Regions from separate parts of the Undibacterium sp. Ji49W genome, predicted to be linked through region 3. Evidence: predicted binding sites of a transcription regulator. Region 3 holds the regulator's gene; each other region holds the start of a gene.
The links. Region 3 encodes sigma-54, which starts transcription at its own class of promoters, with help from an activator protein. Its sites were predicted from a motif close to TGGCANGNAANCTGCTTT; they were not measured.
Positions count from the first base shown of each region.

Region 1: ACO0LK_RS24720 (ANTAR domain-containing response regulator) is a predicted target of sigma-54. The motif match lies at 4,842-4,859, and genes of this name have one in related genera.
Region 2: ACO0LK_RS19540 (ammonium transporter) is a predicted target of sigma-54. The motif match lies at 3,881-3,898, and genes of this name have one in related genera.

Region 1 is NZ_JBMPOW010000026.1:247-11,193, forward strand. It holds gene ACO0LK_RS24700 (hypothetical protein) at 1-711, shown strand, start outside; gene ACO0LK_RS24705 (ABC transporter ATP-binding protein) at 778-1,590, opposite strand; gene ntrB (nitrate ABC transporter permease) at 1,593-2,495, opposite strand; gene ACO0LK_RS24715 (CmpA/NrtA family ABC transporter substrate-binding protein) at 2,505-3,674, opposite strand; gene ACO0LK_RS24720 (ANTAR domain-containing response regulator) at 4,135-4,770, opposite strand; gene tsaD (tRNA (adenosine(37)-N6)-threonylcarbamoyltransferase complex transferase subunit TsaD) at 4,961-5,989, shown strand; gene ACO0LK_RS24730 (cache domain-containing protein) at 6,029-6,502, opposite strand; gene plsY (glycerol-3-phosphate 1-O-acyltransferase PlsY) at 6,601-7,218, opposite strand; gene ybaK (Cys-tRNA(Pro) deacylase) at 7,306-7,797, opposite strand; gene ACO0LK_RS24745 (S9 family peptidase) at 7,947-9,944, opposite strand; gene ACO0LK_RS24750 (TonB-dependent receptor) at 10,088-10,947, opposite strand, start outside.
Region 2 is NZ_JBMPOW010000016.1:124,287-135,233, forward strand. It holds gene ACO0LK_RS19520 (hypothetical protein) at 176-607, shown strand; gene ACO0LK_RS19525 (GIY-YIG nuclease family protein) at 772-1,539, opposite strand; tRNA gene ACO0LK_RS19530 (tRNA-Met) at 1,783-1,859, opposite strand; gene ACO0LK_RS19535 (NUDIX hydrolase) at 1,987-2,556, shown strand; gene ACO0LK_RS19540 (ammonium transporter) at 2,628-3,830, opposite strand; gene aat (leucyl/phenylalanyl-tRNA--protein transferase) at 4,019-4,735, shown strand; gene ACO0LK_RS19550 (arginyltransferase) at 4,732-5,463, shown strand; gene ACO0LK_RS19555 (quinone-dependent dihydroorotate dehydrogenase) at 5,777-6,823, shown strand; gene ACO0LK_RS19560 (aldo/keto reductase) at 6,843-7,886, shown strand; gene ACO0LK_RS19565 (hypothetical protein) at 8,043-8,384, shown strand; gene ACO0LK_RS19570 (peptidylprolyl isomerase) at 8,482-9,426, opposite strand; gene yiaA (inner membrane protein YiaA) at 9,690-10,130, shown strand; gene ACO0LK_RS19580 (hypothetical protein) at 10,186-10,653, shown strand; gene ACO0LK_RS19585 (methyltransferase domain-containing protein) at 10,763-10,947, opposite strand, start outside.
Region 3 is NZ_JBMPOW010000011.1:144,670-155,616, reverse strand. It holds gene ACO0LK_RS15455 (enoyl-CoA hydratase/isomerase family protein) at 1-268, opposite strand, end outside; gene hpf (ribosome hibernation-promoting factor, HPF/YfiA family) at 935-1,282, opposite strand; gene ACO0LK_RS15445 (RNA polymerase factor sigma-54) at 1,392-2,879, opposite strand; gene lptB (LPS export ABC transporter ATP-binding protein) at 2,891-3,643, opposite strand; gene lptA (lipopolysaccharide transport periplasmic protein LptA) at 3,644-4,195, opposite strand; gene lptC (LPS export ABC transporter periplasmic protein LptC) at 4,223-4,873, opposite strand; gene ACO0LK_RS15425 (KdsC family phosphatase) at 4,870-5,406, opposite strand; gene ACO0LK_RS15420 (KpsF/GutQ family sugar-phosphate isomerase) at 5,406-6,446, opposite strand; gene ACO0LK_RS15415 (monovalent cation:proton antiporter-2 (CPA2) family protein) at 6,560-8,542, shown strand; gene ACO0LK_RS15410 (adenine phosphoribosyltransferase) at 8,575-9,117, shown strand; gene ACO0LK_RS15405 (GNAT family N-acetyltransferase) at 9,157-9,618, shown strand; S-adenosyl-L-homocysteine riboswitch at 9,711-9,785, shown strand; gene ahcY (adenosylhomocysteinase) at 9,811-10,947, shown strand, end outside.

The sequences.
Region 1 (10,947 bases), on a different contig from region 3:
ATTGCCTATTTCAATGGCGTTGCCAGGCATTTGAAGAAACGTGTGGACCAGGTTTTAGAACCGCAAGTATCTCCCATCGGCTCCATTGCCGAACGTGCAGAAACATTGGCCAAGGTCATTAGCCTACAACCACCAGGGCGCATTGATGTCATAGCACATAGCATGGGAGGCTTGGATGCGCGTTATGCCCTTGCCCGCATGCCAGATGTGGCAGCCAGGGTCACGGCGCTTGTCACGATAGGAACACCGCATAAGGGCTCCCCCGTTGCAGACGCCGTGTGTAATCACATACCAAATGCTCTGACACAGGCCATTCCAGAATTCATCAAAAACCAGGCGGGTGCATTGAAAGACCTGACGACTGCAGCTGCAAAAAAATTTAATGCCACTACATCTGATGCCGAAGGAGTTCGTTATTACAATATCGCCGGCAATGCCAAGCAGGGCACGCCTTCGCTTTTTTACCCGCTGGCCACTCTGCTTGAACAATCAAATACGGAAATTAATGATGGACTGGTACTTAAAAGTTCCGCACTTTACGAAGGGCATACCCATTTGGAAGATTGGCCGGTTGATCATGCCGGTGAAATTGGCTGGGGTACAGAAGAACCTTTTCCAATTTTTGACATCTTGCCATTCACGACCAGTGCACATCTGAAGCGCTATGACGCTCTGCTGACTTTACTTTTATCGCTACCAGGCAGGTCCTGAATCACTGATTGCCAATTACAGTATGCCAGACCAAATCCGGCATACTGTATTGCGATGGCATTAAGATCACGCAGCCTCGTGCGCGGGGTGCGATTGACGGTGATATAAAAATTCCAGCACTTCTGTTCTGTATTCTGCATACTTGGGATTTTGTGCCAGTGCAACGCGGTCACGCGGTCTTTCCAGATCCACTTTCAAAATCTCGCCGATGGTCGCTGCCGGGCCATTCGTCAGCATGACAATGCGATCTGACAGCAGCACGGCCTCATCCACATCATGTGTCACCATCACCACGGTCGATTGGGTCTTGGCGACGATCTTCAAGAGCTCATCCTGCAAGTGGGCACGCGTCAGCGCATCCAGCGCACCGAAGGGTTCATCCATGAGCAAGACTTTCGGCTCTATCGCCAGCGCGCGGGCAATACCAACGCGCTGTTTCATGCCGCCAGAAATTTCATTCGGACGTTTTTTTTCTGCATGCGTCAGCCCAACCAGCGACAAGGCCTGCATGGTGCGTTTCTGTAATTTGGTATTATTTTCTGTCGCACCAAATACACGTTCCACTGCCAAAAACACATTTTCATAACAGGTCAGCCACGGCAACAAGGAGTGATTTTGAAACACCACGCCGCGTTCCGGCGACGGGCCGGAAATTTCGCGGTTAGCGCAAATCAGTGTACCTGAAGTGGCATTGGTTAAACCGGCGATCAGGTTCAGTAAAGTTGACTTGCCGCAGCCGGAGTGACCGATAAGGGTAATGAATTCACCCTTGGCGACATTCAGATTAATATCACGCAGGGCATGAAAATTACCTTTGCGGGTATGGAATACCATTTCAACCTGGCTGACTGCGATGTACTTGCTATCGATTTCGTTCATGATCATGTCCCCACATCTTCATAAGTAAAGGCGCGTGCAATTGCCACCAGGATTTGTTCAAGTATCAAGCCCACCAAACCGATCACCACGATGGCGATAATGATGTGCGGTACATTCAGGTTATTCCATTCATCCCAGACCCAGAAACCGATACCGACACCACCAGTCAGCATTTCTGCGGCGACGATGACCAGCCAGGCCGTGCCTATCGCCAGGCGCACACCCGTCAGCATATAAGGCAATACAGACGGCAGTAAAATCTTGGTGACGATTTTCCATTCAGACAAGTTGAGTACCCTGGCCACGTTCATATAGTCTTGCGGCACACGCTGCACACCGATTGCGGTATTGATGATCATGGGCCAGATCGAGCAGATAAAAATTGACCAGATCGCTGCCGGATGGGCAGACTTGAATACCAGCAAACCGATCGGCAACCAGGCCAGCGGCGATACCGGCTTCAGCAGGCTGATGATGGGATTGAACATGCCTGACAAAAACTTGAAACGTCCAATCAGAAAACCCATTGGAATACCTACAGCCGCCGCCAATCCAAAGCCCACAGCCACCCGTTTCAGGGAGGCATAGATATTCCAGCCTATGCCCTGGTCATTGGGTCCTTTTTGATAAAAAGGATCTGAGAATATATTGATGGCTTCCTGCAAGGTCACCCAGGGCGAAGGAAATGCACTGTTCTTGACCGCGATAATTTCCCAGATCAGTATCAGCATGCCTATGCCGAATAGCGGCGGCAGTACACTCAGAAAGAATGGGCGAAATGAACGCTGCTTCTTTGCAGTTGGATTTTTCACTGGTTTCACCTTTGCCGGTTTTAGTTCGACGACTGCCGATTCGGTTTTTTCCACAGCCGGCTCTTGCATTGCGCCATGTACCAAGGTATTCATTGCGACTCCTTAAGCCTTGATTTTGAAGGAGGCTGCATAGGCAGCCGGATTTTTACCATCCCAGACCGTACCATCCATGAACTTGCTGCTGCGCATGACGTCTTTGGGAACAGATACTTTGGCCATGGCCGCGCCATCCTTGTACACGTCAATGCGATTGACTGCTTTGGCAACCGCCAGATAATCAGGATCTGTCTTCAGCAAACCCCAGCGTTTATGTTGCGTCAGGAACCACATACCATCAGACAGATAAGGGAAGTTCACCGCACCGTCATTGAAGAATTTCATGTAGTTAGGATCATCCCAGGTCTTACCCAGACCATTTTGATAGCGGCCCAAAATACGCTGGTTGATGACATCGACTGAAGTATTGACATAAGACTTGTCAGCGATGGTTTCGGCCATCTTGCTCTTGTTGGACAGCGAAGCATCAATCCAGCGACTGGCTTCGAGTATCGCAGCAACCATGGCGCGCGCCGTGTTCGGATATTTCTGTACGAATTCGGAGGTAGTACCCAATACTTTTTCCGGATGGTCTTTCCAGATATCCTGCGTTGTTGCTGCAGTGATGCCGATACCATCTGCAATCGCCCTGTGGTTCCAGGGTTCACCCACGCAATACCCGTCCATATTACCGACACGCATATTGGCGACCATCTGTGGTGGTGGCACGGTAATGACCTTGGCATCTTTCATCGGGTTGATGCCATGTGCTGCCAGCCAGTAGTACAGCCACATGGCATGAGTGCCGGTAGGGAAAGTCTGTGCAAAAGTATATTCGCGCTTGTCGGTCTGCATGAGCTTGGCCAGACCCGCACCATCTACCGCACCCTTTTCAGCCAGTTTTTTGGATAGCGTGATCGCCTGACCATTATTATTCAATGTCATCAACACCGACATGTCTTTCTTGTTGCCCCCCACACCCAGTTGCACGCCATACAGCAAGCCATACAAGACATGGGCGGCATCAAGTTCACCATTCACCAGCTTGTCGCGCACGCTGGCCCAGGAAGATTCTTTGGTGGGGATAATCTTGATGCCGTATTTTTTGTCGAAACCCAGGACAGAGGCCATCACCACCGATGCGCAATCCGTCAGTGGAATAAAGCCGATATGCACTTCTTCTTTTTCTGGCTTGTCTGACCCTGCGGCCCAGACACCACCTGTACTCAGACCCATGATGCCAGCTCCCGTTGCCAATGCAGCGCTTTGCAATAAACTGCGACGTTTGAAATTCGGTTCATGATCTTCCTGCTTGTTGATATCAATGATGAGAGATTTCTTGTTCGATTCCTGATTCGACATGTCTGCACTCCAGCCTGAGAAAGTTTTTCTGCAACGAAAAAAGGTGTCATTCCACGTGGTAAAAACCAGTAGAAAGACACCTTTGTCTAATGAGGTGACCGCCGTTAGTCAGTCTCATTTATTGTTTAGCGCCAGCGTTAGCACTTTCTCTTTCTTTAGCAATTGCCGTGCCAGACCTGATTCAGTGGATTTGTCTTATGAGACGGCTCTAACGATACAAAGCCAACAAGGCCAAGACCTTATTTCGCACCGGAATGACGCAGCGCACCAATTACACGCACAAACTTGGACTCCAATCCCCTGCACCCTATATTCCGCATGAAGGAGACATTTCCTAGCCACCAAGCAAATCGGCGACATCCAGCATGCGTTGTGCCAGATCAACCAGCTTCAGATTCTTTTCCATGGCTTGCTTGCGCATTCTTTGATAAGCCTCGTTTTCCGACAACTGATGCCTTTCCATCAACAAACCCTTGGCACGCTCTATGGTCTTGCGTTCAACCAGCTTGGCCTTGGTATCTGACAATTCGCTGCGCAACTTCTGGTCCGCGTTAAAGCGAGCCATAGCCACATCCAGCACAGGCTTGATACGGTCCGACTGCAAGCCGGCGACGACGTAGGCCGACACACCGGCTTCCATGGCGGCGGCCATGTTCGACTGATTGCCGTCCTCAGTAAATAATACGATGGGGCGAGGGGCGTCACGGGTCACCATGACCATATGTTCAAGAACATCACGCGAATCAGATTCGGCATCAATGATGATCATGTCCGGCTGCAATTGCGCTACCCGTTCACTCATATACATATCACCGGGAATCACGGCAATGATGTTATACCCTGCCTGCAGCAGCCCTATACGCAGGGCGCGCGAACGCGCCAGTTGCGCCTGCGCGTCTTCATGCAACTCATCCTCGGTCTGTATGACCGTATTCACCACCACGATACGCAAGCTGGGTGAAACAGACATTGTCGCATTAACACTATTCTGTTTGGTGCGCATAGATAGGCCATGGCAGATATAATCTCGGTATGCGTTCTTTAGCAAGATTCGCACCAATCCGCCACATTATTTAAGTAAAAGCATCATTTCCTGTCATTCACCGGCCCACTCCCGGCAGTTCGGACAAGGCTGTGCTCTGCGCAATTTAGAAATTAACATGATAGTTCTTGGAGTTGAATCTTCCTGCGATGAAACCGGCCTGGCCCTGTACGACACTGAACAGGGTCTGCTTGCCCATGCTCTGCATTCACAAATCGCCATGCATCAGGAGTACGGCGGTGTCGTGCCAGAACTGGCGTCGCGCGACCACATCCGGCGCGCCCTGCCCTTGCTGACGGAAGTATTGAGCAAATCCGGCCTGGAAAAACAGCAGATCGATGCGATTGCCTACACCCAGGGGCCTGGTCTGGCTGGTGCCTTGCTGGTAGGTGCTTCTGTCGCCTGTGGACTGGGCCTGGCGCTGGACAAACCGGTATTGGGCGTACATCACCTGGAAGGCCATTTGCTGTCGCCCTTGCTGGCCAGCAAACCACCAGAATTTCCTTTCATTGCCTTGCTGGTGTCAGGTGGACATACCCAATTGATGCGGGTTGACGGTGTGGGCCGCTATCAATTACTGGGGGAAACACTGGACGATGCTGCCGGCGAAGCCTTTGACAAGTCTGCCAAATTGCTGGGGCTGTCTTACCCTGGCGGCCCCGCCATTTCACGCATGGCAGAATTTGGTGATCCTGCTGCCTATAAATTCCCGCGCCCGATGCTGCATTCCAAAGATTTGAATTTCAGTTTTTCAGGTTTGAAAACGGCCGTTCTGACCGTAGTCAAAAACCATCCTGCGAATATTTGCGAACAGGACAAAGCCAATATCGCCCGTGGCTTTGTCGATGCCATTGTGGATGTGTTAACAGCTAAATGCGTGACGGCCATACGCGAGAGCGGTTTGAAGCGCCTGGTGATAGCTGGCGGTGTCGGTGCCAACCAGCAATTGCGCGCATCCCTGAATGCCGCCGCGCAGAAACGTCGCTTTCAGGTCTACTACCCTGAACTGGAATTCTGCACCGATAATGGTGCGATGATTGCCTTTGCCGGAGCCATGCGGCTCAAAAAAAATCCCGCGCTGGCAACACGGGAATATGGTTTCAATGTGCGGCCACGCTGGCCTTTGCAAGAATTACTGGAAGCCTGACTGGTGGCTCAGCCGGGTCAGACTTGGCCCGGGCAACTCTTATTTGTAGATACCGCAACCGACTATCACGCCTTCAAATTTTTCCACATACATGGATTTGGGCTCGATCTGCTTGGTGGTTGGATTGACAAATTTATAGTCTTGCCAGCCCTTGCCCTTGGCCTTGACCATTTCCAGCCGTTCGCGGATAAAAAATTTACCGTCGACGTCGGTCAGGTCTATCATGTCCTTACCTACCATCTTGGGGTTCAAATGCGCGACATTTTTACCCTTCACGTCGTACACGACTACGTATAAATCCCTGTCCTGATACTGGCCATCGCGTTTGTTGATTTCAGCAATGGTGGCTTCAATACCATTTTTTTTCATGGCATCAATCGCTTTCTGTACCATGGCTTTTGCTTCGTTGGCGGTACCATGTTCCGCAGCATGTACCGGCAAGTTCATTACTATCAGTACAAAGCTGAACAGGAGAAAATTCAGGAACCGCAAACGGTATGCACTCGCAATCATTTCCAGCTCCTTGGCATTAAATCGGCATTAATTTCTATATTGTAAAATTCAGCATAATTAACAACCTGAAAAAAATCTAGCACTATTTGCCAAATTACTTACTTTTTAACACTTTCTTTCTTGCTTCCTAAACGGCTTTCCTTACCATTCATTAAATTCGCGATGTTCTGGCTGTGGCGATAAATCAGCAAACCGCTCATCACAAAAACAGCCAGTAATTTGACATCAGGGCCAAACAGGAAGCCGTAATACAGAGGTGCGAAGATGGCCGCGATCAAGGCAGCCAGGGAAGAATAACGGAAGGCGAATGCCACAATCATCCAGGTAGCCAGTGTCGCCACACCCAACCAGATATTAATACCGATCAGGACACCAGCGGCAGTTGCCACGCCTTTGCCGCCGACAAACTTGAAAAACACCGGCCATAAATGGCCCAGAAATACCGCGATCGCCACCAGTGCAACGCTGCCATCATCCAGTCCAAACTGGCTTGCATACGTGCTGGCCAGCCAGACTGCCAGCCAGCCCTTGACCGCATCCCCCAGCAAGGTCAGCACTGCTGCTGCCTTGTTACCACTGCGTAAAACATTGGTTGCACCGGGGTTTTTTGACCCATACGTGCGCGGGTCCGCCAGGCCAAACAATTTGCTGACAACCACAGCAAACGACAATGAGCCGATCAGGTAGGCGGCAATGGCTGCCAGTATTGTATTCATCTTATTCCTTATTCTTCATGGAGAAAAATTCCCCGCAAGTATATGCCAGCAGCCAGTGCATCTGGTAAAAACCGGTACCCAGGCTGATTACTCTTCCAGGGCGCAATCGACCGGACGGGCTTGAAGCAAGCTTTCCAGCAAACCCGGTGCAATACCGACCAGGTAACCGCGCTGGCCGCCATTGATATAAATCTTTGTCAAAGCCAGTATGCTGCGCTCTACATACACAGGCATGGCCTTTTTAGTGCCGAAGGGTGAAGTACCACCAACCAGATAGCCAGAATGCTTTTGTGCATTCTCTGGCTTGCAGGGCTCTACCGATTTGCAGCCTATCTGCCTTGCCAGATTTTTGGTTGACACCTTCCTGTCGCCATGCATGAGTACGATTAAAGGTTTGGCAGCTTCATCCTGCATTACCAGGGTTTTCACGACAGCGTGTTCGTCTACCCCCAGCTCGCGCGCAGACACCGCTGTGCCGCCATGCTCTTCATAGGCATATGGATGCTCAGAGAATTCCGCCTTGTGTCTGCGCAAAAACTGGGTTGCCTGGGTGACTGAAACATGTTCTTTCTTGGCCAAAATTACACTCTCAAAAACAGGATTGGTGAAATATGCTGGTGCAAATTATAGCGTTCGATGGCCAACTTGCATAATTTGCGCCCCAATTCCCGAGGAATAAAAAAACCGACAGACAAAGCTGTCGGTTATTGATTTTAATACCGGCCTTTTTATTTTTTGGCTGCGGGAGAATTGTCGCCAATATATTTGTCTATAAAACGCAGGACAGCTTCGCCCCATTTGATGTTGTTGCTCTCTTTCGCCCAGCCATGGCCCTCACCGGTGAATACCATCCATTCCACCGTATTACCTTGCGCCAGCAGCTTGTCGCGCATTTTTTCACCATGGATCAGCGGAACCCTGACGTCTTCACTGCCATAGGCCATCAAGACCGGTGCCTTGATCTTGCTGGCATTTTCTATCGCTGACACTTTATGGAAATAGGCATCGTCGGTCTTAGGGTCACCATGCATTTTCGCGCCTATATTGTCCATGACGGGGCCCGACATATCTGACCAGTTAACCGTGAACAGCATTTTGACATCGGTCACACCGACCCAGTTGATACCGCACTTATACAGGTCAGGGTCTTTCACCAAACCGTACATGGTGGCATAACCACCATAGCTGGCACCGATGATACAGACACGATTCTTGTCAACGATACCCTGTTTGACCAGATTTTCCACACCATCCGTCACGTCATCCTGCATGGACAGGCCCCATTGCTTCCAGCCAGCGGTATGATGTTTCCAGCCAAAGCCGGTCGACATGCGAAATTGCGGCTGCAAAACTGCATAGCCGCGCGATGCCAGCATTTGCGTAATGGGGTCATAGCCATGGTGATCACGGGCATGCGGCCCACCATGAACATATGCCACCAGAGGCAGGTTTTTCGCTGGCATTCCTTCGGGCAGGGTCAGGTAAGCCGGAATATTCAATCCGTCGCGTGCTGTGTAATTGATGACTTTCTGCGCTGATAATTTCTTGCCTTCAAATTCAGGCTTGGCGACGTACACAAGTTCCAGCACTTTTTTCTCAGTGTCATAAAAGTAAACGGAACCAGCATTGTTGTCACCACGCACCGTCACCACGACATTTTTCCCACTCCACTGAAAGGAAACCTCTTGCCCGGGAAAACTTGCCCGCAAAGTTGCATCCAGTTTGGCATAGTCGTCATCGAAGTGGATCATTTCTGGCAACATGCCGTCTACGCTGACACCAATGATCTTTTTACGGAGGCCGTCTAATGCCAAATTTGATACGTCTACATCAGGATGATCTGCCACCATCTCACCCACGGTTTTTTTGGCGAAGTCCCATATATATACGGCCGTTTTGTCACGGCCATTGAAGCGGCCTGCCACCAGCAGAGTCTTATTGTCAAAATCAAAGCCCAGTGGTTGCAATTCCTTGCCCTCATCCCAATAAGCCACATGAATGGCTTTCCACGGATCGCTCTCGGCATCACGGTAATACACCACCTGTTTGATACGCTTATTATCAGGATCGACACCGTTGGACACTGCAACTCGTATCACATTGTTATGGTCAAGTAGCCATTCACTAACCTTACCGGGATTATCAAAGGTCAGCAACCTGGTCCGGCCCGTGACAGTATCAAGGCGCAATACATCCGAAGCCCCTAATTGAGCATCCCTGCCGCGGTGGTTGTTGACAACAATCAAGTCATTGCTGCCATCCAAAACGCGTGCCAACACGGAAAGCGGTTTGTAAGCGATATTGCCACCACGTGCTTCTTTTCTGGTCGGCACCAGTTTTCGGAAAGCGGAGCCATCACTATTGACGGCGAACAAGCCACCACCATCATTATCTTCCAAGACAACATCGCTGCCTCGACTCACACTAAATACCAGGCGTTTGTCATTTACCCAGCGCGGAGCAATGATGTCATATTCTGCATCCGCAGCAATCACTTTGGGCTGGCGCGAATCAAGGCTGATGATGGCCAGCACGAAACGGCCATTGCGTGGCGTCAGTACTGCCATGCTCTGGCCATCAGGTGACAAGACCGGGCGACCGCTGAATTGTGCTTTTTTAAAAAAATCTGCCACCGGTATGGATTTGTCTGCGCTCGCTGGCAGGCTCACTACCGCAGCCACCGATAACATACCGGCTATTACAGTCCTGAAAAATTGTTTCTTCACTATTTATCTCCCTCAGAAGAATCTGTTCTTGTTACTCTTTTTTATGTCTCTATATCACCATGCATCAGAAAACTGGCTGATAAAAAAATGCCGGAATTCAGTATGTACTAACCTGAGATTCCGGCACTGATCAGCTCATGGAATTACTTGAATTTGTAATCCACTGTGATCTGGAAGTAACGCCCCACTACATCATGCAGGCTGGTGATGGCAGCAATGGCTTGTGTAGACGTGGCGCTTGGTGCAAACGGAGGCATGCGGTCCAGCACGTTTCTGATGGCAAAGCTCAACTTCAGATTCTTCATCAGGCCAGAATAGCTGCCACCCAGGTTGAAAGTGGTAAAGGATGGAATGTCCTTGCACAGATTTGCATAACCCTGGGTTTCAAATACGCATGGCTGGGTGAAGTCGGCATTCGACGACATATGACCGATATGCACGGCATCCAGAGATGCCTTCCATGCGGCTTTTTCCCATGTTATGCCTGCTGTTGCCTGTACCCGCGGCTGATTACGGGAGCCAGCATATTCAATGGCTTCTGCTTCTGGAGAAGGTGCAGACTTATACGAATGGTTGTAAGTGACCCTGAGGTTAGGATTGATACGTCCATATTCGCCCAGATTGAAATTGGCGTTAACATCCATATCCAAACCACGCACCTGAGTGGTTGCCACGTTAGTCAGCAACAACCTGAGGTTGGTGATTTCACCCGCAGTCGCACCAGCGGCCTTGTCGGCTGCACTCAAAGGATCACGCGTAATGACTGCCGCCGGATTACCGGCGTAACGACCGGGATTAGCCAATACCGTGGTCAGATCAAATGTAGAAATTTCATCCTTGCGTTTGATCTGCCAGAAATCCAGACTGGCATTCAACCACGTGGCTGGTTCCCACACCAGACCCAGGGTGAAACTGTCTGCCGTTTCTGGCTTCAGATTCGGGTTGGAACCGCTTTCATAGGAGCTACTCCATTGGCAACCATTCTTGAATTTATCGTTGCAAC
Region 2 (10,947 bases), on a different contig from region 3:
AAGGATAAAAATGTATGAATATCAGCGTCGTAATCGGCTCGCTGCCGAAAATCGCGCCGAAGCAAACACTAGAATTCACTCTTTTAAATCAATGACTTAGAATATTTGCTTAAGAGACCTGACATCACAGCCCCTAAACGGAAAAAATGAAAGAATCTACTTTACTTGAAAAAAATTGGCAGAATTAAAAGCCAGAATTCAGCGGGCAGAAAATGACACTTTTCTTGCGGACTTTTTTGACGTTGAAAAGGATAGTTTCACTTGGGTAGTGAATAATGATATTCGAAAACTATCGCCCACGGCATCGCCAAAGAATCTAATATTTATATCAAAAGCTTACGATTACGTCTTGGTAAAGCACTCCTTTGAACTCGCGGAAAAATTTATACAATTCTCTAAGTTTGAAGAGGTTTCTGTTTCTTTCCCGCTTCCAAATGGTGACTTTCCCGATTGGATTCACTTAGATATGAAGCAATTTTATGACTTTATATTTAAAATTTACAAACTGCCTCGCGCTTTTGACCTAAGACTCAAAAACGGCAATGATATCTACGTTCTTATGATCCCAGAGGATGATTTATTAATTTTTCAGTCGCGGAGCAATTAACTAGCTCCCTACATGACCCCGCTCCCTTCAAAAAAAGTAAGATATAACGACCAAGAATGACATGACCAACGAATATGATCTCTTTGAGATTTGGTTGATGGATATGAGTGCGATTACATTGCAGCAATCGCACATCGACTATAGCGCTCACTGCGCAACACAATTTAAGATCGCAAACGAATTGATGTTGGAGAGAACACGTCTAGACGAATAATAGACATCTCATCAGTATTGGAAATAAACCAGTCCCTTACAGCTGCGCCCCCCATAATTCGTGGAGTATTATTTAAATTTGCTTTGCGGTTAATACTACCGAGTACAGGTAACAAGCTATCGCCAAGGAAAATTTCAATCACTTCGCCATCACCACCAAATTGCTGTTGAACAGCAATACGCACATTAAAAAATCCCGTTTTATAGTAAGTCGGCTGAAGAACAAAATCAAAGCTTCCAATGATGTTTTGAGAAATATCCTGTAATGCTGAGTTGATGATTTCACTTTCGCCATCTTTACTTGGCTGGGGAGTATCAATCTCACTTTCAGTTGCGCCGCCATTCCATTCCGGATCAATAACCTTAATCAAATCATCCTCCAAAGCTGCGGCAAGATTTAAGTGAAATTGACCGTAATGAAGAAGTCCGTTATCGGGAAGCACAAATATCTCAACGGCAACACCATTAATTAGAAGATCTTTAATGCGCCGATTGTTTCTGATGTTGGTAGACTGGGTCTTGCCCGGAGTCTTATAACCATTCATTCTTGCAAATAGAGGCTGCACTGTCTTGCCAACATACTTCACCAATCCATCACAAACAAAGGCGTAAAGTATGTTTTTTTGTCTGGAATGACGTAGTAGTTCACAGTTAATTTTGTCGCCATCCAACTCCCAATGGCCGGACATTTGAAAACCAATTTCAAGCAATCTATTCATATGCAACGCCCTCAAGTATCTCGATCATAATCACAACGACAAGGCCGCGTTCATTTTATCAATAGTTCTTTTATCTTAATCTCGATAAATAATTGTAAAAGTAGACTCAAATTAATCGAGAAGACGTATGGGCAAAGATTTACATTGCAACAGTAATTACATATAGCACAATGATGCCATAAAATGCTCTTTAACCAGCAAAGCAAAAAGCCCTTGATCATTTCTGATCAAGGGCTTAAAACTTGGTTGCGGGGGCAGGATTTGAACCTACGACCTTCGGGTTATGAGCCCGACGAGCTGCCAGACTGCTCCACCCCGCGTCTGAAGAATGAAACTATACATTGTTTTGCTGCTCTGCGCAATCCTTTTATGGGATTCGGACTATTGCAGCAGTTGGGCGGACAGGTGTTACACTCTGAGGATTCGCCAATTTTCACTCTTTTTCTCATGAAATTCTGTTCTGAATGTGCGTCCCCAGTCGTCTTGCAAATTCCTGCAGATGACACCCGTGAACGTTTTGTCTGCCCGGCTTGCGGCACTATCCATTATCAAAACCCGAAGATGGTGGTTGGGTCTATTCCCGTATGGGAAGAAGATGGCGTGACCAAGGTCTTGCTGTGCAAGCGTGCAATTGAGCCGCGTCTGGGCTACTGGACGCTGCCTGCCGGCTTTATGGAAAACAATGAGACTACTTCACAGGCGGCGCAGCGTGAAACTGAAGAAGAGGCCGGCGCCAATATCAAGTTACATGAACTGTTTTCGATTCTGAACGTGCCACATGTACATCAGGTCCATCTGTTTTATCGCGCCACGCTGCTTGACCTGAATTATGCGGCCGGCGTAGAGAGTCTGGAAGTAGCGCTATTCTCTGAAGAACAGATCCCATGGGAGGACATCGCCTTCCCTACCACGACACATACGTTGAAGTTTTTCTTTGCCAATCTGGCGCAGGTACAACAGGGCGGCCAATATGAATTGCATGCGCATGATATTTTCAAGCCCATGCGGCATGGCTGATAAGCAAACCTGAGATTGGCAGGCAGAAATAAGAAATGGGCGAATTGATCGCCCATTTTTTTCGTCATTTCTTACCAACTGGTTTCGCGTTCAGCAGTGGATGAGATTTTGTGGATGGACAAATCAGCACCTTCGAACTCTTCTTCCGGGTCCAGGCGTATGCCTATGAGTTTCTTCAAGCTGGCATAGATGACATAGCCGCCAGCAAAAGCAATCGCCATACCCATCAATGTGCCCAGCAGTTGCGACATGAAGCTGACGCCACCCAGACCGCCCAAAGACTTCATGCCAAAAATACCGGCGGCGATACCACCCCAGGCACCGCACAGACCATGCAGGGGCCAGACACCCAAAACGTCGTCCACCTTCCATTTATTCTGGGTCCAGGTAAACATCCAGACAAAGATGGCACCAGCGATGCCACCGGTGACCAGTGCACCCAGCGGATGCATAAGGTCAGAACCGGCGCAGACCGCCACCAGGCCAGCCAGCGGGCCGTTATAGACGAAGCCGGGGTCATTCTTGCCCATCAAGAACGCTACCAGCGTACCGCCGACCATGGCCATGAGGGAATTAATGGCAACCAGTCCATTCATTTTGTCCAGCGTTTGTGCACTCATGACGTTGAAGCCGAACCAGCCTACCGTCAGTATCCACGCACCCAAGGCCAGGAAAGGAATGCTGGAAGGCGGATGGGCGGCAATCGCACCATTTTTCATATACCGGCCTCGGCGTGCGCCCAATAACAGGACGGCGGGCAAGGCAACCCAGCCACCAAAGGCATGCACGACGACAGAACCGGCAAAGTCATGAAATTCTTGAGAAAATGCAGCTTTCAGCCAGGCCTGTATGCCAAAACGCTGGTTCCAGGCGATGCCTTCAAAGAAGGGATACAAAATACCTACCAGCAAGGCGGTAGCAATCAGTTGCGGATGGAATTTTGCCCGTTCGGCAATACCACCTGAGATAATGGCAGGTATGGCAGCGGCAAAGGTCAGCAGGAAAAAGAATTTGACCAGTTCAAAGCCGTTTTTGGCAACCAGCACCTCGGCCCCAGAATAAAACTGTACGCCATAAGCGACGGTATAGCCGACAAAGAAGTAGGCAATGGTGGATACGGCAAAATCAACAAGTATCTTGACCAGGGCATTGACCTGGTTTTTCTTGCGTACCGTGCCTAATTCTAAAAACGCAAAGCCGGCATGCATTGCTAGAATCATGATGGCGCCCAGCAAGATAAACAATGCATCGGCGCTACTATTTTGTGCAGTCATGCAAAAAGTCTCCCAATAAAAGTGCAGATTTATGGATGTGGCGCACTGATAAAGCAAAATACATTCCAATTTGGTGCAAATTGATAAGTGATTGATTTAATGAAGAATTTAATTTTGAGCGGTTTTCTCTTGCACTTCTGCGCACCGAAAGATGGCGTTTTTTTGGTGCATCCCCATGGGATGGCAGCGTGATCCCCTGGCTGGAAACGGATAGCCCCTTCCCTCACCCCAGCACGGCGCTGACAGAGAAAGACGGTGCCGCAGGTTTGCTGGCAGCGGGCGCCGATTTATCGGCCAGCCGCCTGCTGTATGCCTACCGAAATGGTATTTTCCCGTGGTTTTCTGAAGGGCAGCCAATACTCTGGTGGTCTACCGACCCGCGTATGGTGTTACAAGTGCAAGATTTCAAGGTATCCGCCAGCCTGAAAAAACGCCTGCGCCAGGTCAGCAAGGATGACCGCTGGCAGCTACGCTTTGATACCGCCTTTGAACAGGTCATGCGTGCCTGTGCCGCGCCACGCAAAGACAGGGAAGGCACCTGGATTTCTGAAGACATCGTGGCGGGTTATTGTGATTTGCACAAACAGGGGTATGCCCATTCGGCAGAGGTGTGGCTGGATGGTGAACTGGTGGGCGGGGCGTATGGTGTTTGCATAGGACGCATGTTCTATGGTGAATCCATGTTTGCCAGGGTTACCGACGCATCCAAAATAGCGCTGACCCATCTGGTATTTTTCTTGCGTGAACATGACGTGAAAATGATAGACTGCCAGCAAGAGACAGGGCATCTGGCATCTCTGGGCGCAAAACCGATTGCACGCAGCGAGTTTTTGCGCAGACTGGAACATGCCACCGCCCTGCCAGCCATTAGCAATTGGACCATCACCAACAAGATCAGTCTGTGACCCAACTAAACGAGCTACCTTTCGCCAGCATACAGTTTTATGCGACAGCGCCCTACCCTTGCAGTTATCTGGAAGGCTTGCAGGCGCGCTCGCAGGTAGCAACGCCTGCCCATCTGATCAATGCGGATGCGTATTCAGAACTGGTGAAAAGTGGTTTCCGGCGCAGTGGCATTTTCATCTACAGGCCGCATTGCGATAACTGTCAGGCGTGCACGCCGGTACGCATACGTGTGCAGGAATTTGAAACCAACCGCAGCCAGCGTCGCGCCTGGAAAAAACATGCCGGGCTGACTGCGCGTGTCACCAGCCTCAGCTACGCGCAAGAACATTACGAACTATACCAGCGCTATCAGGGCGAACGCCATGCCGGTGGTGGCATGGATCATGACAGCCGTGACCAGTATGCGCAGTTCCTGCTGCAAAGCCGGGTGAATACCCGTCTGGTCGAGTTCAGGGATGAGCAGCAGGTCTTGCGCATGGTCAGCATTATCGACGTGCTGACTGATGGCCTGTCTTCGGTCTACACCTTTTATGACCCGGACGATATGTCGGCATCTTACGGTACCTACAATGTACTGTGGCAGATAGAGCAAACCCGGCTATTAAAGCTGCCGTATGTGTATCTGGGTTACTGGATTGCGGCCAGCCCCAAGATGGCTTACAAAACCAATTTCCGGCCACTGGATGCCTTAATGCAGGGACGCTGGCAGACATTGCGCGAGGTGTAGTCAGGACTTACGCAAAACCGCCCCAGTTGCGTTGCAGCTCCCGCATTTACTAAGACCTTGTACTAAAGTACTGTCTTCGTCGCTGACGGTGTAGTCGGGGTTTCAGGCAACATGTTGCCTGCCGACGAAACGAACCTCCCCTGCAAGGGAGGTTTCCTAAAAGCGATAGCCTTGCTGGGACAATTTTGCGTAAGTCCTAAATATGCTATGTACACGCACAATATATGATTGATAAAGGCCATCTCATGCATTTTTCAACATACCATAATTAGCATCACCATTATTTTTTCACCTTTTCTTCCTTCATAATTTCATGTCCGCGAAACTTCTTTATTCTCTGGTCCGCCCTGCCCTGTTTGCCATGGACCCGGAAAATGCACATCACCTCACCTTACCCGCACTGCAACGCGCCAGCAAACTGGGCCTGAGTGGCATGCTGGGCAGCAAACCCGCCGATGATGCACGCACGGTCATGGGCGTACGTTTCCCCAACCCGGTCGGCCTGGCTGCTGGTCTGGATAAGGATGGCGCTTACATTGACGGCTTGGCAGCGCTGGGTTTTGGTTCCATTGAAATCGGCACAGTGACGCCACGGGCGCAGGCGGGCAATCCCAAGCCGCGCATGTTTCGCCTGCCGCAGGCTGAAGCCATCATCAACCGCATGGGTTTCAATAACGGTGGTGTGGATGCCTTTGTCAGCAACGTACAGGCATCACGCTTTTATCAAGACAAGCAAGGCGTATTGGGTTTAAACATAGGCAAAAATGCTGACACGCCGATAGAACGCGCAGCCGATGATTATCTGCATTGTCTGTCCAGGGTTTATCCCTATGCCAGTTATGTGACGGTGAACATCTCTTCACCCAACACCAAGAACCTGCGGCAGTTGCAGGGTGCCAGCGAGCTGGATGCCTTGCTGTCACAATTAAAGGAAGCCCAATTGCGTCTGGCGGACGAGCACAAGCGCTATGTGCCGGTTGCGCTTAAAATTGCACCGGATATTGATGCAGAACAGATCAAGACCATTGCCGAAGCCCTGCTGCGCCACAAGCTCGATGGGGTCATCGCCACCAACACCACGATTACCCGTGACGCGGTGCAAGGCTTGCCGCATGCAGAAGAAACTGGTGGCCTGTCAGGCAAACCGGTGTTTGACGCATCCAATCGTGTCATACGTGCCTTGAAGGCAGAACTGGGAAATGAATTGCCCATCATTGGTGTGGGCGGAATTTTCTCTGGCGCTGATGCGGTGACGAAAATGCAGGCGGGTGCGGCACTGGTTCAATTGTATTCTGGCCTGATTTATCAAGGGCCGGCATTGGTTAAGGAATGCGCCGACGCTATACGGCTAAACAAATAAATTGAGATAAAAAGCAACTATGAAAAAAGTACTTTTAGGCGACAGCCAGTTAAATGTAAGCACAATCTGCCTGGGCACCATGACCTTTGGCGAACAGAATACCGAAGCACAGGCACATGAACAGCTGGACTATGCGCTGGAGCGCGGTATCAATTTTATCGATACGGCTGAAATGTATCCCGTCATGCCACGCACCGAAACCCAGGGCAGGACAGAACAATACATAGGCAGTTGGCTGAAAAAATCCGGCAAACGCAGCGATATCATACTGGCGACCAAGGCAGCCGGCCCGTCGCGCGGCATGAACTGGATGCGTAATGGTGAGACAGACCTGAACGAAAAAAACCTGCGCGCAGCAGTAGAAACCAGCCTGCAACGCTTGCAGACTGACTATATCGATCTGTATCAATTGCACTGGCCCAGCCGCAATGTTCCCATCTTTGGTCAAAAACAGTTCAACCCTGAACTGGAACGCCCCTGCACAGCCATTGCCGATACCGTGGCTGTCTTGCATGCGCTGGTGAAGGAAGGCAAGATTCGTGCTTTTGGCGTATCAAACGAGAGTGCCTGGGGTGTCAGCGAATTTGTCAAACAGGCCGACCTGCAAGGCGCACCACGCATCGCCAGCATACAGAATGCCTACAACCTGGTGAACCGTTCTTTTGAACAGGGCCTGGATGAAACCTGTTACCGTGAAAAAGTAGGCTTGCTGGCCTATAGCCCGCTGGCCTTTGGTCAACTCAGTGCCAAATATACGGATAATGCCCAGGCTCCTGGTCGCCTGACCCTGTTCCCACCCAGCTGGAGCCCGCGCTACCTGCGTGCAAGCGTGTTTGCTGCCAGCAAGCGCTATGCAGAACTGGCACGTGCCAACGGCCTGACACCCAGCCAGTTGGCATTGGCCTGGTGCTATTCACGCTGGTTCGTCGCCAGCACCATCATCGGCGCGACCAATCTGGCCCAGTTGAAAGAAAACATTGATGCTCTCGAAATCAGTCTCAATGATGAACTGATAACGGGAATCAACCAGATCCATGAAGAACTCCAAAATCCCGGCCAATAAATAATGCCAGGGTAAAGCAGCTTTCTGCCGGGCAGTAGGAGCGTTGTTGCCAATTGTCCGGCAGATTCGGCAAATTCGACACATCCGGTAAATATGGCGTAGAATGAAATTGCAATTGCAACAAACGCCTATTGATCCTTTTACCGGAGAACCGAGATGTCCCAATTGCGTAGCACCATCATCAAACTTGCCGTCTGCATCCTGGCCATTATGGGATTGTTGATGACATTTGCATATAGCGCCTTTCCTGGCGCATCGCTGTTCAAAATGGCGTATTTTTCTGCCATCGTCATGCTTGCTGTTCTTGCGCTGGGCATTGTCAGTGTGTATATCACTGGCGAATTCAAGCAATGGAGCCTCAACAATGGCGCCACCGATCTCGGCTGGCTTTGGTTTAATGCCGAACCACCAGGACTGGAAGCAATGAGAAACGGCATTGACGTCACTACCCTGTCTACCAAAGCAAAACAGGCAGGCACGCCTGACCAGACTGCCTGATCAAGTCATAGTAGCAAAGTAAAAATGCAGGCCAGAAATTTTTCTGTGCCTGCATTCTCGTTTACTTCTTTAACCTGCCAAACTCACCGCAAACAACTTATTTCTGTGCGCGTACCGGTACTGGTACATTACACAGATCGATATAGCCTGCCGGTACTTTATACCAGTCGCCGCCACGATTTCTTTGTGCTTCAACGATGGATTTGAAGGTCGCAGTATCCGTACGTATGATTTCCAGCTTGCTGCGTTCTGCTTCGGGTACATCAGCCGCAATCTTGATGGATTTGATAGGCGTACGCTCTTCCGCTTTTTCATAAAAACCCAGATTACCTTTGCCACGCGGTAGCGTCGTCAATAATTCCATGCCCTGCATGACACGACCGACCACAGTGATGTTTCTGTCCAGTTGCCTTGGCGCATGGCCGGTGACAACATACAGGGAAGTACCATCACCACTATTCGATTCCGTACCACGTGCGACACCAACGCTGGCATAACAATGGGTCAGCCACGCAGTACCTGCTTTAGGATCACGCCCGGCCGGAAAACCATTAGCATGTCCGACTTGCGGAGCAAAACCATCGACATCAGGCAAACGTGTAAAAGGCAGGCTGGATGCATATTTGACCGTAAATTCACCATCCAATTTGCGTTTGGCCGTTTTTATTTCCCGCTTTTCATCTGGATCTGCCCATTGCGCGACATAATTTTCTTGTGAGCGCACGATGGCCAGGCCATCAAAATACCCCTCCCGCACCAGTGCCTTGATGTTTTGTGCATGATTGGGCGCAAAATCCGGCGCCAGTTCAATCACGACACGGCCTTTTTCCAGTTCCATATACAAGGTATTGTCCGGATTCAAAGGGCGCCAGTCAGTCGCACTGGAAGTCTTGATTAAATCCGCCATCGTCTGTTTTGATTTAAGCGGTGCAGCCTTGGCAGCGACAGGTGCAGCCTGGGCAAGACCCGCCGCCGTGAGGCTGGCAAGCAGATGGGCAATCAGTAATTTTCGGGCATGTGGAACAGCAAAACGTAAAGACATTGTTTGACTCCAGGTAAGATGCGGAAAATAAGGGATAAGCGCAAGCTTAAGGATTTGAGACCATACGCGAAGGAAATAGTTTTGTCCATATACCAAAAATATATCGGACAACCTAAAATCACCGTGCAAAAAGATATATTGCTGCTGTTTTTTTCATCGTTACGCATCTTATTTTGCACTAGCCTGACTTGTCATATTGCAAAAATCTGGCGAATCCGGTACAAGCTTGTTGACGAATTTCATTCACCATGAAGGAGCCCTACTTGAAACCTCAGCCTCAACAACCAACCGGTGCCTTTGTCGGCGCATCATGGGCAGCCTTGTTTATCGGTGGCATCACGTATCTGGCTGGCGTCTGGAATGCAGCCATGCAATTGAACGAAAAAGGCTATTATTTCACGCTACTGATGTATGGCTTGTTTTCTGCCGTGTCGCTGCAAAAATCAGTGCGCGACAAGCTGGAAGGGATACCGGTCACAGGCATTTATTTTGGTTTGTGCTGGCTGTCTCTGGGCCTGTCGATTTTATTGCTGAGCGTGGGATTATGGAATGCAACGCTGAACTGGAGCGAAAAAGGCTTCTTTGCCATGGCATTTTTGCTGAGCCTGTTTGCTGCCGTCGCAGTACAGAAAAACGTGCGTGACATGGGCCTGATCAGGTCTGGCGCAGATACCATGCCCATGCATGATGGACATGAATCATGAAACTGATGCGCTCACCTGTTGATGCACTGATCCGGACTACCAAACGACGCTAAAGATGATGAATAATGATGCTCCAGACAATGGCGATTTTGCTGCTTATCTAAAAAATTTAGATAAGTCCGGCAAAACAAGCGCAGCATCAGACGCGCTAACGAATCCCATTCTGCCTGTCTTTCAGAATTCGCATAGCGAGGAATTAGCAGATCAGGAACTTGCTGAACTTCCCCCTATATCCGACGATGATTTATTGCAGCAAGCCCTGGCATGTGAAGGCGTCAGCAATGAATATGATCTGGATGACCGTGTAGAACACCAGACGAATGACGACGCAGGTCTGCATGATGCGGAAGATGCGCCAGAAGCTGAGCAAGCTCCCCTGGCATTTCTTGGTGAACACGCACTGCAGTTAGCGGATCAGCCGACGCCAGAAGAACTTGATGAAATACCTGAGCTTAGTGACGAAGAACTGATACAACAGGCTTTGGCAGATCCTGGAGACAATGAAGATATTTCTCCGGAATAAATACGCATACACCAGGATCATCCTCAAAAAAAGAGCCTGCCTTTGTTCAAGTAAAAATGAACACATGCAGGCTCTTTTACATCTGTGAAATCAGGGCATGTCGATCTGCTCAACCATACGCCAATGACAAATGCCGGGCGCGTGCCGATGCAGTCGATTTAACTTCTACACGCATGGAATTCTGCAAAGATGCAATAGAACCACCTGCGCGATACTGGAAGCTGACTTGCAGAATATCACCCTCTTTGACCGCCACCGGCTGCGCTACCGGCAAGGCCATGTAATTATTCAGCC
Region 3 (10,947 bases):
TGAAAAAATCTTCCAGCAAGGCAGAATCACCTTTTGGTGTTGCGGTGCCTACATCATAAAAGAAGCGGATATCACCACCTGCACAAAATGCCTTTTCACTGCTGCCATGGATAAATACTGCCCGCACGCTTTGATCATCCTGCCAGGCCAGCAAGGTCGTTGTCAGCGCTCTAACCATATCGAGAGACAGCGAGTTCAGTGCTTTGGGTCTATCCAGGATGATATAGCCGATGTTGTTCTTGACGGAGGTGAGTACAAATTGGCTCATGGTGGTTGACTATGCAGGGTAGAGGATGAAGCTGCTATTTTAGCTTTGTCGGACGTGGGCGTCACGGGGTGTATATGCTTATGAGGAAATGATGCAGGGGCGAGATGTTTGTTGTTGTTGTTGTTGTTGTTGTTGTTGATCTTCAACCGCTTGGGCCGATGTAATTTGTGCGTCACAGAAAATGGAAAGAGAAGATCCGATGTTTGAGCGAAGCGAGTTGCGGATATTCCCATTTTTTGTGATGCACAAATTATGCTGAAGCGCAGCGCAAGCACCCGTAGGGCGAGTCTGCGGTCGCCTTTTCTTTGGATACTTGCTTTTGGCGACGCAAAAGAAAGTATCTCGGCTGCCGGGCCGAGACCCGGCTTGTGTCCACGGAGGGCGATCGTCTTAATCAAAGTGTGGCATATAACGGGCGACACGGCATACATAGAACGCCGCTGGATTCCAGCCAAACCCACGCTGGAATGACGCCAATAAAAATGCCGTGAATCAACTAACTCGCAGCTTGTTGAGCAACGCATGCTACAAACAGCAATAAAAGTAAATTATTTATTTGAAATGTCAGAAACGATATCTACAAAAAACCTATCATCCAGCAAAAAGGACGCCTGTAGCGTCCTTGTTTTGGATGTCCACAACCCTGTTAAGGTAAGGACTGGGGTCTTATGAAGCCGATGCCGGATCAGGTATGTGCTTGATGGCGTCGTGCTGATGGTTTTGTATCTTGTCTTTATGCTTGATGACCTGACGATCAAGTTTATCTATCAGTGTATCGATAGCTGCATACAGATCATGCGCCAGACTTTCTACATGGATATCTTTGCCACTGATATGCAAATTAATGTCCGCTTTGTGTCGTTTTTCCTTTTCCCGGAGCTTGTCCACCGTCAGGATGACGGCGATATCAATGACCTGGTCGAAGTGTCGCCTGATACGTTCTAGTTTGGTATGTACATATTCACGAATTGCAGGAGTTACTTCGACGTGATGTCCACTGATGGTGAGATTCATACTGTGCTCCTATAGTGATGTTGCTTGCTGTAACGATAAGCTCATTGCTGTCTTATTGCCTTGAGCTAAATCATATATAGCAATTCAAACCGTGATTACAAGGACTTGCTTACAAAGATTTACGCAAACTCACTGGGGGGATTTTGAGGGCTTCACGGTATTTGGCAACTGTCCGTCGGGCAATTACCATGCCCTGTTCACCCAGCATGTCTGCAATTTTGCTATCAGAGAGTGGGCTTTTCTGGTCTTCTGCTCCTATCAACTGCTTGATGAGTGCGCGTATCGCGGTGGAAGATGCTTCCCCCCCTGTTTCCGTCGCGACATGGCTGCCGAAAAAGTATTTCAACTCAAACATGCCGTGGGGGGTCAGCATGTATTTTTGGGTTGTTACACGCGAGATAGTGCTCTCGTGTAATCCTAGTGTATCAGCAATTTCGCGCAAAACAAGGGGGCGCATGGCAACAGCACCATGCGTGAAAAAATTGCGTTGTCTTTCAACTATGGCTTGTGCAACGCGCAAAATGGTATCGAAACGCTGCCGCATATTCTTGATCAGCCAGCGTGCCTCTTGCAACTGTGAGCCGAGCCCGCCTTCCCCACGATTTTGTTTCATGATGTTGGCATACATGCTGCTGACACGCAATTTGGGCATGACATCCTGATTCAGCGAGACTTGCCAGCCATTGGCTGATTTTTTGACAATGACATCTGGCACGACATAATCCGATTCATCGACTGCAAAATCGATACCTGGGCGGGGCTTGCATAGGCGGATGACGGTTTGTGCGTCGCGCAAATCTTCATCATCGCAGTCGAGGATTTTCTTGAGTTTGGTGAAATCTCTTTGTGCAAATAAAGTCAGTTGCGTTTCAACAATTTGCAAAGCCAGTCTGCGTGTCACGAAAGCAATTTTAGGCAAGCGCTTGATTTGCAGGGCAAGGCATTCAGATGGTGTGCGAGCGCCCACACCTGCCGGATCAAAGCTTTGCAGCATGTTCAGGGCAAATGCCAGTTCTTCTGGCTCGACGCACAATTCCAGTGGCAGGCTGGCATGGATTTCATCCAGGGTTTCTGTCAGGTAGCCATTGTTGTCGATGGCATCAATCATCAATTCGACCAGGGCGCGGTCACGTGGCTCGCGCAGGTTCAGACGCATTTGTTCTTGTAAATGTTCTCGCAGTGTAATGTGGGCGGCACCCAGTTGTGGCCTGCCATCTTCATCGTCACTGCTTTTGCTGCCATGATGCACGTCGTCAAAACCCCAGTCTTCTTCGCTGGAGCTGCTTGTGTCATTGCTGACGGCGATATCAGCGTCAGCCTGAGGTTCTGTAGCTGTGCTGCTTTCTTCGCGGGATGCTGGCGCTTCCATGCCGGCGTCTGCTGCTGTGCTGCTGGTATTGATGGCACCGTCTGCCAGCAGGCGTACTGCGTGGTCCAGCGGGTCATCCACACGCTCCAGCATGGGATTTTCTATGAGCAGGGTTTCCAGCTCCTGGTGCAATTCCAATGTGGACAATTGCAGCAACCGTATGGATTGCTGCAATTGAGGCGTTAATGCCAGATGCTGGGACGTGCGTAGTTGCAGGCTTTGTTTCATGATGATTCCCGTCACATCCGGAAATGTTCTCCCAGATAGACGCGCCGCACGGATTCATTTTGTATGATGTCATCCGGCTTGCCGCTGGCCAGTACGGCCCCCTGATTGATGATGTAGGCATGATCACAGATGCCCAGAGTTTCACGCACGTTATGATCGGTAATCAATACGCCGATGCCACGTTCCTTGAGGAAACGCACAATGCGCTGGATTTCAATCACGGCGATCGGATCAACACCGGCAAAGGGTTCATCCAGCAAAACGAAGCGCGGGTTGGTGGCCAGTGCGCGGGCAATCTCTACACGCCGGCGTTCGCCGCCTGATAGTGACAGTGCCTGACTTTCCCGGATTTTTTCAATCTGCAAATCGGCCAGCAGGGCATTGAGCCTTTTGACGATGGATTTCTCGGAAAGAAATTTTCCATTGGCATCTTTTTGCAATTCCAGCACGGCACGGATATTTTCTTCTACCGTCAGCTTGCGAAATACCGAAGCTTCCTGTGGCAGGTAAGACAACCCCAGCACGGCCCGCTGGTGTATTGGCAATTGTGAGATATTGACAGCATCAATCGTGATATCGCCAGCGTCGGACGGCACCAGGCCAACGATCATGTAGAAGGAGGTGGTTTTGCCGGCACCATTCGGGCCCAGCAAACCAACCACTTCACCGCTTTTCACTTCCAGCGATACGTCACGCACCACCTGGCGCGCGCCATAACGTTTTTGCAATCCCTTGACGAGCAAGGTACTAGGCGTGGCAGTCATTTAATTGGTCTGTTTGGGTTGCAGGGTGATTTTGACGCGGCCGGCACCGTCTACATGCTGGCCCGTGGTTGAATTGGTACCGATGGCGATATCATTTTTACTGTCATAGGACAGGTATTCGCCCTCTTGTTCCTGGGTGACCTTCTTGCCTTCCAGGTAGCGCACTTTGGCTTTGGAAATGAACTTGACGATTTCTGTCGTCTGATTGTATTCCGCACGGTCCGCTTCACCTTCTACCCACAGGTCCGGGCCGCCATCGCGTTTTTGCCGGAAGCTGACTTTTTTGCTGACGCCACCAGTCAGTACGACAAACTGGTCACCGTTCGGGGCTTCGGTAACGACGGCTTTTTCCGAATTGACGACCAGGGTGCCGCGCACCAGTTGTACGCCTTTGGACAAGACGCGCACGCTGGTTTTTCCATCGCTTTCAGAGTAACCGGCCTCGATGGTTGTCTCCTTGAAACTGTCGGCTTTTTCTGCACCTGCTGGCGTATAGATTAAAGCTAAACAAGCCAGTCCCAGGCATTGGCTAAGGGAGCGTATCAATTTCATATTTTTCATTGGCAAATATCGCTTTCTCTATTTGGATGGTGTAGGGGCAACTGGTTCGCGTTCACGTTTTTTCAAGTGAATACGTACCTTACTTAGCAGCGCCAGATGTTGGGTGGAGTTGTTGGCCACCATACCTACGGCGGTGGTGTCCACTTTTCCTGTTTTGACGGTGATAGGCTTGTCAGTTTTGACAATATCATCGTCGGGTAACAGCAACAAATAACTGGTTTCCAGGCGCATGAATTGTGAGCTCAGGCCTTCGGGTCTTTCCATGCTGACGTTGTCATACAGACGTACTTCATCATGTTCACGCTTGGGCGTGGTGACCGTGGATTTTTGCGACACCACGGCCAGGTCAGCCAGCAGATGCAAAGGCGGGCGATCAACATCAAAGCTGTTGATTTGCGGGCGCTGAATTTCTATATTGTCATTGCGCGGCAGATGAATCAGGCGTTCACCAGTGATGTGGTAATTTGCCTTGCCATTATTTGACAGCCGGATAAAATTGAATTTTTCTACATAGTAATCCGGTGCCGAACGGGCAGATGAACGGTTCTGTTCATCATTCGCATTCCGCCGTATGACTTCCATCACCCAGATGGTACCCAGGGTCATCATGCCCAGCAGTATGACTGCCAGCCAGATGCGGAAACGGTCTATGGTCATATGTTGTTTCATGACAGGTAAGCCCCGATAGCCTCTTCATATTTACCCTGGGCGCGCAGGATGAAGTCGCAAACTTCCCGTGCCGCACCTTTGCCGCCACTGGCCGTGGTGACGTAATGCACTCTTTGCCTGACTTCTGCATGGGCATTCGGTACGCTGGCAGAAAAACCGCAACGTGTCAGTATCGGCAAGTCGATGATGTCATCGCCGATAAAGCCACAGACATCGGCAGGCAGATTCAATTCAGCAAGCAATTGCAGGAAGGCCGATTTCTTGTCGTGTATGCCCTGGCGTACATGGGTGATGCCAAGGTCGCTGGCACGCTTGCTGACAATCGCTGATTGCCTGGCGCTGATGATGGCTGTGGCAATGCCGGCCTGCTGCAACAGCTTGATGCCCTGGCCGTCAAGCACATTGAAGGTTTTCATCATTTCACCTTCCGGGCCGAAATGCAGGCTGCCGTCGGTGAGTATGCCATCCACGTCAAATATCATGAGCTTGATCGTGGCGGCATTATCGGCTGCAACTTGTCTTGCTTTTTCCATCAGATTACCTTGGCCCGTGTCAGGTCATGAATATGCAGGGCACCGACCAGTTTTCCCTGGTCATCGGCCACCAGCAACTGGTTGATGCGATAGGTTTCCATAATTTCTACCGCTTCTACCGCCAGTTGTTCTGGCCGTATGCGGCGCGGCTTGTCATGCATGACTTCGGCAATCTGTAACTGGGTAAAGTCGCGTGTGCCATCCATCAGGCGGCGCAAGTCACCGTCGGTGAAGATGCCGACGATATGCTGGTCTTTATCCACCACGGCGGTCATCGCCATGCCTTTTTTGGTAATTTCCAGCAGCGCGGTTTTCAGGCCGGTATCTGGTGTCACCTGCGGGATATCATCGCCGGTGCGCATGACATCGCGGACGTGGGTCAGCAGGCGGCGGCCCAGTGAACCACCAGGGTGGGAGCGGGCAAAGTCTTCTTCGCGAAAACCGCGTGCATCCAGTACGGCGACTGCCAGCGCATCACCCAGCGCCAGTGTGACGGTGGTGCTGGCTGTTGGTGCCAGGTTTAGCGGGCAGGCTTCTTTCGCCACATGCAGGTTCAGGTGTACATCGGCCAGCTTGCCCAGACTGGATTCCGGGTTGCCGGTCATGGCGATCAGTTTGACACCCAGGCGCTTGATGATGGGCAGGATGGACATCAGTTCAGATGCTTCACCAGAATAAGAAATGGCAATAAATACATCTTGTGGTGTCACCATGCCAAGATCACCATGCGCGGCTTCTGCCGGATGGACGAAAAAGGACGGCGTGCCGGTAGAAGCGAAAGTCGCAGCGATCTTGCGGGCGATATGACCAGACTTGCCTATGCCCGAGACGACCACGCGACCGTGGCAGGCTAACAACATATACACGGCTTCGGTGAAGCCGGCTGCGTCGCCGTTACCCAGACGCTTTTGCAATGCAAGCAGGGCATCGGCTTCGATTTGCAGGGTTTCGCAGGCCAGTTTCAGGGCGCGCTGTGCGGCTTCAGCCGTGCGCACAGGTGCAACATGGTCGCGAGAAGATAGGGCATTGAATTCGTTCATGCCCGAAGTATAAACGAAATCCGCAAAGCAAGAACTCTGCCAGTTGTAACGTAGTGAATATTGTTTGCCTTAAGGCAGGTTTCAGACGCGATAAATCGGCAATAATAGGAGACATGACAGGTCTAGACACTACATTATTATTGCTGGCAGCCTCTGTGATGGGCGTGGTCGGCTTCCGCATGTTGCAACTGCCGCCCATGCTGGGTTATCTGGTAGTTGGTATTTTAATTGGCCCATATGGTCTGGGTGTGGCGGAAGAAAGTGCGGTCACCCACGAACTGGCCGAATTCGGCGTGGTGTTCCTGATGTTTTCGATAGGGCTGGAATTTTCGCTGTCCAAACTCATGGCCATGCGCAAGGCCGTATTTGGCCTGGGCATGGCCCAGGTGCTGGTGACCATATTGACCAGCATGCTGTTTGGCTGGCTGGCCAGTCGCTGGCTGCCGCCCATGTTCAGGATTAGCTGGGAAGCCTCATTTGCGCTGGGTGGTGCGCTAGCCATGTCATCTACCGCGATTGTGTCCAAAATGCTCACAGAACGGCTGGAGCTGGAAAGCCTGCACGGGCGGCAAATTATCAGCGTGCTGTTATTTCAGGATCTGGCCGTGGTGCCCTTGTTGATCCTGGTACCGGCGCTGGCATCCAAATCACCTGACCTGGTGAAAACGCTGGCGCTGGCCAGCGGCAAAGCTGTTGTGGTACTGGTGTTGCTGCTGGTGGTCGGGCAAAAAATCATGCGTACCTGGTTCAGCATCGTGGTAAAGCGGCGCTCGCAAGAGTTGTTCATGCTGAATCTTTTGCTGATCACCCTGGGTGCTGCCTGGCTGACCGAAAAGGCTGGCCTCTCCATGGCGCTGGGTGCGTTCGTGGCGGGTATGCTGATTTCCGAGACCGAATACCGGCATCAGGTGGAAGAAGATATCAAGCCCTTCCGCGATGTCTTGCTGGGGCTGTTTTTCATCACCGTCGGCATGCTGTTGAATGTGCGCCTGGTGATTGAACATTTCTGGCTGGTCATGTTGTTATTGTCTGGCCCGGTATTGTTAAAGCTGATACTCATCGCTGCATTGGCCAGGGTATTTGGCAATTCAACCAGCGTGGCCCTGCGCACGGGCCTGGGTCTGGCGCAGGCCGGTGAATTCGGCTTTGTCTTGCTGAATCAGGCCGGGGGCTTGCAACTGGTGGACCCCTTGCTGGTGCAATTGATACTGGCGTCGATGGTGATTTCCATGCTGATATCCCCATTCATCCTGGCCAAGTCGGATGTCATCGTCATGAAATTCTCGGCCAATGAATGGATGATGCAATCCCTGGCCCTGACCCAGATTGCTGCCCGCACCATGACCACCAAGAAGCATGTGATCATTGCCGGTTTTGGTCGTAGTGGCCAGAGCCTGGCGCGTATTCTGGCAGAAGAAAATATTGATTATCATGCACTTGATCTTGATCCGGACCGCGTGCGCGAAGCGCAGGCTGCCGGTGTCAATGTGTCCTACGGTGACGCAGCCAGACGCGAGAGCCTGCTGGCCGCCGGTATCAACCGGGCTGCGGCATTGGTGGTGACGTATACCAGTACGGCATCAGCGCTGAAGATCTTGCATTTTGTGAATGAAATGAATCCCAGCCTGCCCGTCATTGTGCGTAGTCACGATGATGTCGATCTGGAAAAACTCAGGTCTGCCGGTGCCACCGAAGTCGTGCCGGAATTGATGGAAGGCAGCCTGATGCTGGCTTCTCATGCGCTGGTCATGCTGGGCGTACCCTTGCGCCGCGTGGTGCACAGGGTGCAGGCAGCGCGCGAGGCGCGTTATGAATCCCTGCGTGGCTTCTTCCACGGTGCCAGCGATGCAGCTGACAGCCCGGAAAACATGCAGATACGTCTGCATACGGTATTGTTGACCGAACGTGCCAAGGCGCTGGGGCAGAATCTGGCAGACTTGAAGCTGGGTGAGCTGGAGGTGGATATCCATGCCATACGGCGAGGTAAAGCCAGGCTGGATCAACAAAATGACATTGTTTTGCAGAATGGCGACGTGGTAGTGGTCAGAGGAACTTCCGAAGCAGTCGCTAGAGCAGAGCAGCGGCTGTTAAAATAGCGGGTTATTTTTCAATTTGAAGGACATGCTTGATGTTTAATCCATCAGAGTACATTAAAGAACATATCCGCACGGTGGAAAACTGGCCACAGGAAGGCGTGATGTTCCGCGACATTACCCCCCTGTTGCAGAATCCTAAGGTATTCCGTGTACTGATAGATATGTTTGTGCATCGCTACATGGATGAAAAACTTGACGTCGTGGCTGGCCTGGATGCGCGCGGTTTCATCATCGGTTCTGTGCTGGCCTATGAACTGAACCTGGGTTTTGTACCTATCCGCAAGAAGGGCAAGCTGCCTTTTCACACTGTTTCTGAGCAATATGAGCTGGAATACGGCAGCGCAACGGTAGAATTGCATGCCGACGCCTGCAAAAAAGGCGACCGCGTAGTCCTGATTGATGACCTGATCGCCACGGGTGGCACCATGATGGCCGGCAAGAAATTGCTGGAGCGCCTGGGCGCGACCGTGGTCGAGGGCGCAGTCATCGTTGATCTGCCCGAACTGGGGGGCTCAAAAATTATCCGTGACAGTGGTTTGCCTTTGTACACGGTTTGTAATTTTGATGGTCATTAGGCCATACCTATTCAAAATCCGTGACGGGCGTTTGTCAGCATGAGTCTTTTGCATATAGAAGCCGTTGACCCGGCCTTGCCCGAGGCCGAGGCCTTGCTGGAAGAATTATCTGCCAGCCTGGCTGTGATCACTGGTAGCAGTGGCCGCGCTTCCTTTGATGTACAGGATGTGCGCGTGCCAGGTGCCCTGTTTGTAATGGCACGCGATGCCAGTGGCGTGGCGCAGGCTTGCGGTGCTATTCGTCCTATGGAAGACGGCGTGGCCGAAGTCAAGCGCATGTACGCGCGGACAAACACGCTGGGTCTGGGTTCTGCGGTACTCGCCCATCTGGAAACTGCTGCCAGGCAATATGGCTATCGTCATTTACGTCTGGAAACACGCCTCGTCAACCAGCGGGCCGTTGCCTTTTACGAAAAACACGGCTATTGCCGTATTCCCAATTTTGGCAAATATGTTGGTAAGCCAGAGGCGGTGTGTTTTGAAAAAACATTGAACTGGTAGAAATACATAAAAAACAAATGGCAGGGACTTTTCCAATTCGTTACAAATAGCAAGAAATCAGCACAAACACCGGAGCTGCGCTATACTTGAAATCTTCCAAGGAGCGTTGCGACGAAAACTACAAGTTTTTGCCAGGCTTGGGATATCCATAACCGCGCTCACGTTACTTTTTTCATCAGAAAGGAGGGCGTGATGAACGCCGTCGTAGCAAACACATCCAATACCGTTTCCCAAGATTTTTTCGTTGCTGATCTCAGTCTGGCTGACTGGGGCCGCAAGGAAATCCGCATTGCTGAAACAGAAATGCCTGGCCTGATGGCGATCCGTGAAGAATTCGCGGCTACCCAGCCACTGAAGGGCGCACGTATCACCGGCTCCCTGCACATGACTATCCAGACAGCCGTGCTGATCGAAACACTGCTGGCATTGGGCGCAGAAGTGCGCTGGGCATCTTGCAATATCTACTCGACACAGGATCACGCAGCCGCAGCCATCGCTGCTGGCGGCACACCAGTGTTCGCTTTCAAAGGCGAAAACCTGGATGAATACTGGGATTTCACCCACCGTATTTTCGAATGGAAAGACGGCGGCTATTCCAACATGATTCTCGACGATGGCGGCGATGCCACCTTGTTGCTGCATCTGGGTACACGTGCAGAAACAGATATTTCTGTATTGGCTAACCCGGGTTCAGAAGAAGAAATCTGCCTGTTCAATGCCATCAAGAAACACCTGGCTATCGATGCTACCTGGTACTCCAAACGCCTGGCTGCCATCAAAGGCGTGACAGAAGAAACCACGACAGGCGTACATCGCCTGTACCAGATGCACAAAGACGGCAAACTGGCTTTCCCGGCTATCAACGTCAATGATTCCGTCACCAAATCCAAGTTCGACAACCTGTATGGCTGCCGCGAATCGCTGGTGGATGGTATCAAGCGTGCAACCGACGTCATGATCGCTGGCAAGGTCGCCGTTATCGCCGGTTACGGTGATGTAGGCAAGGGCTCTGCCCAGGCCATGCGTGCTTTGTCTGCACAGGTATGGGTAACTGAAATTGATCCTATCTGCGCATTGCAGGCAGCGATGGAAGGCTACCGCGTCGTGACCATGGAATATGCTGCTGAACATGGCGACATTTTCGTGACGACCACAGGTAACTACCACGTCATCAGCCATGCACATATGCTGAAGATGAAAGACCAGGCCATCGTTTGCAACATCGGTCACTTCGATAATGAAATCGACGTTGCCGCATTGAAGCAATACACCTGGGAAAACATCAAACCACAAGTTGACCACGTGATTTTCCCTGACGGCAAGCGCATC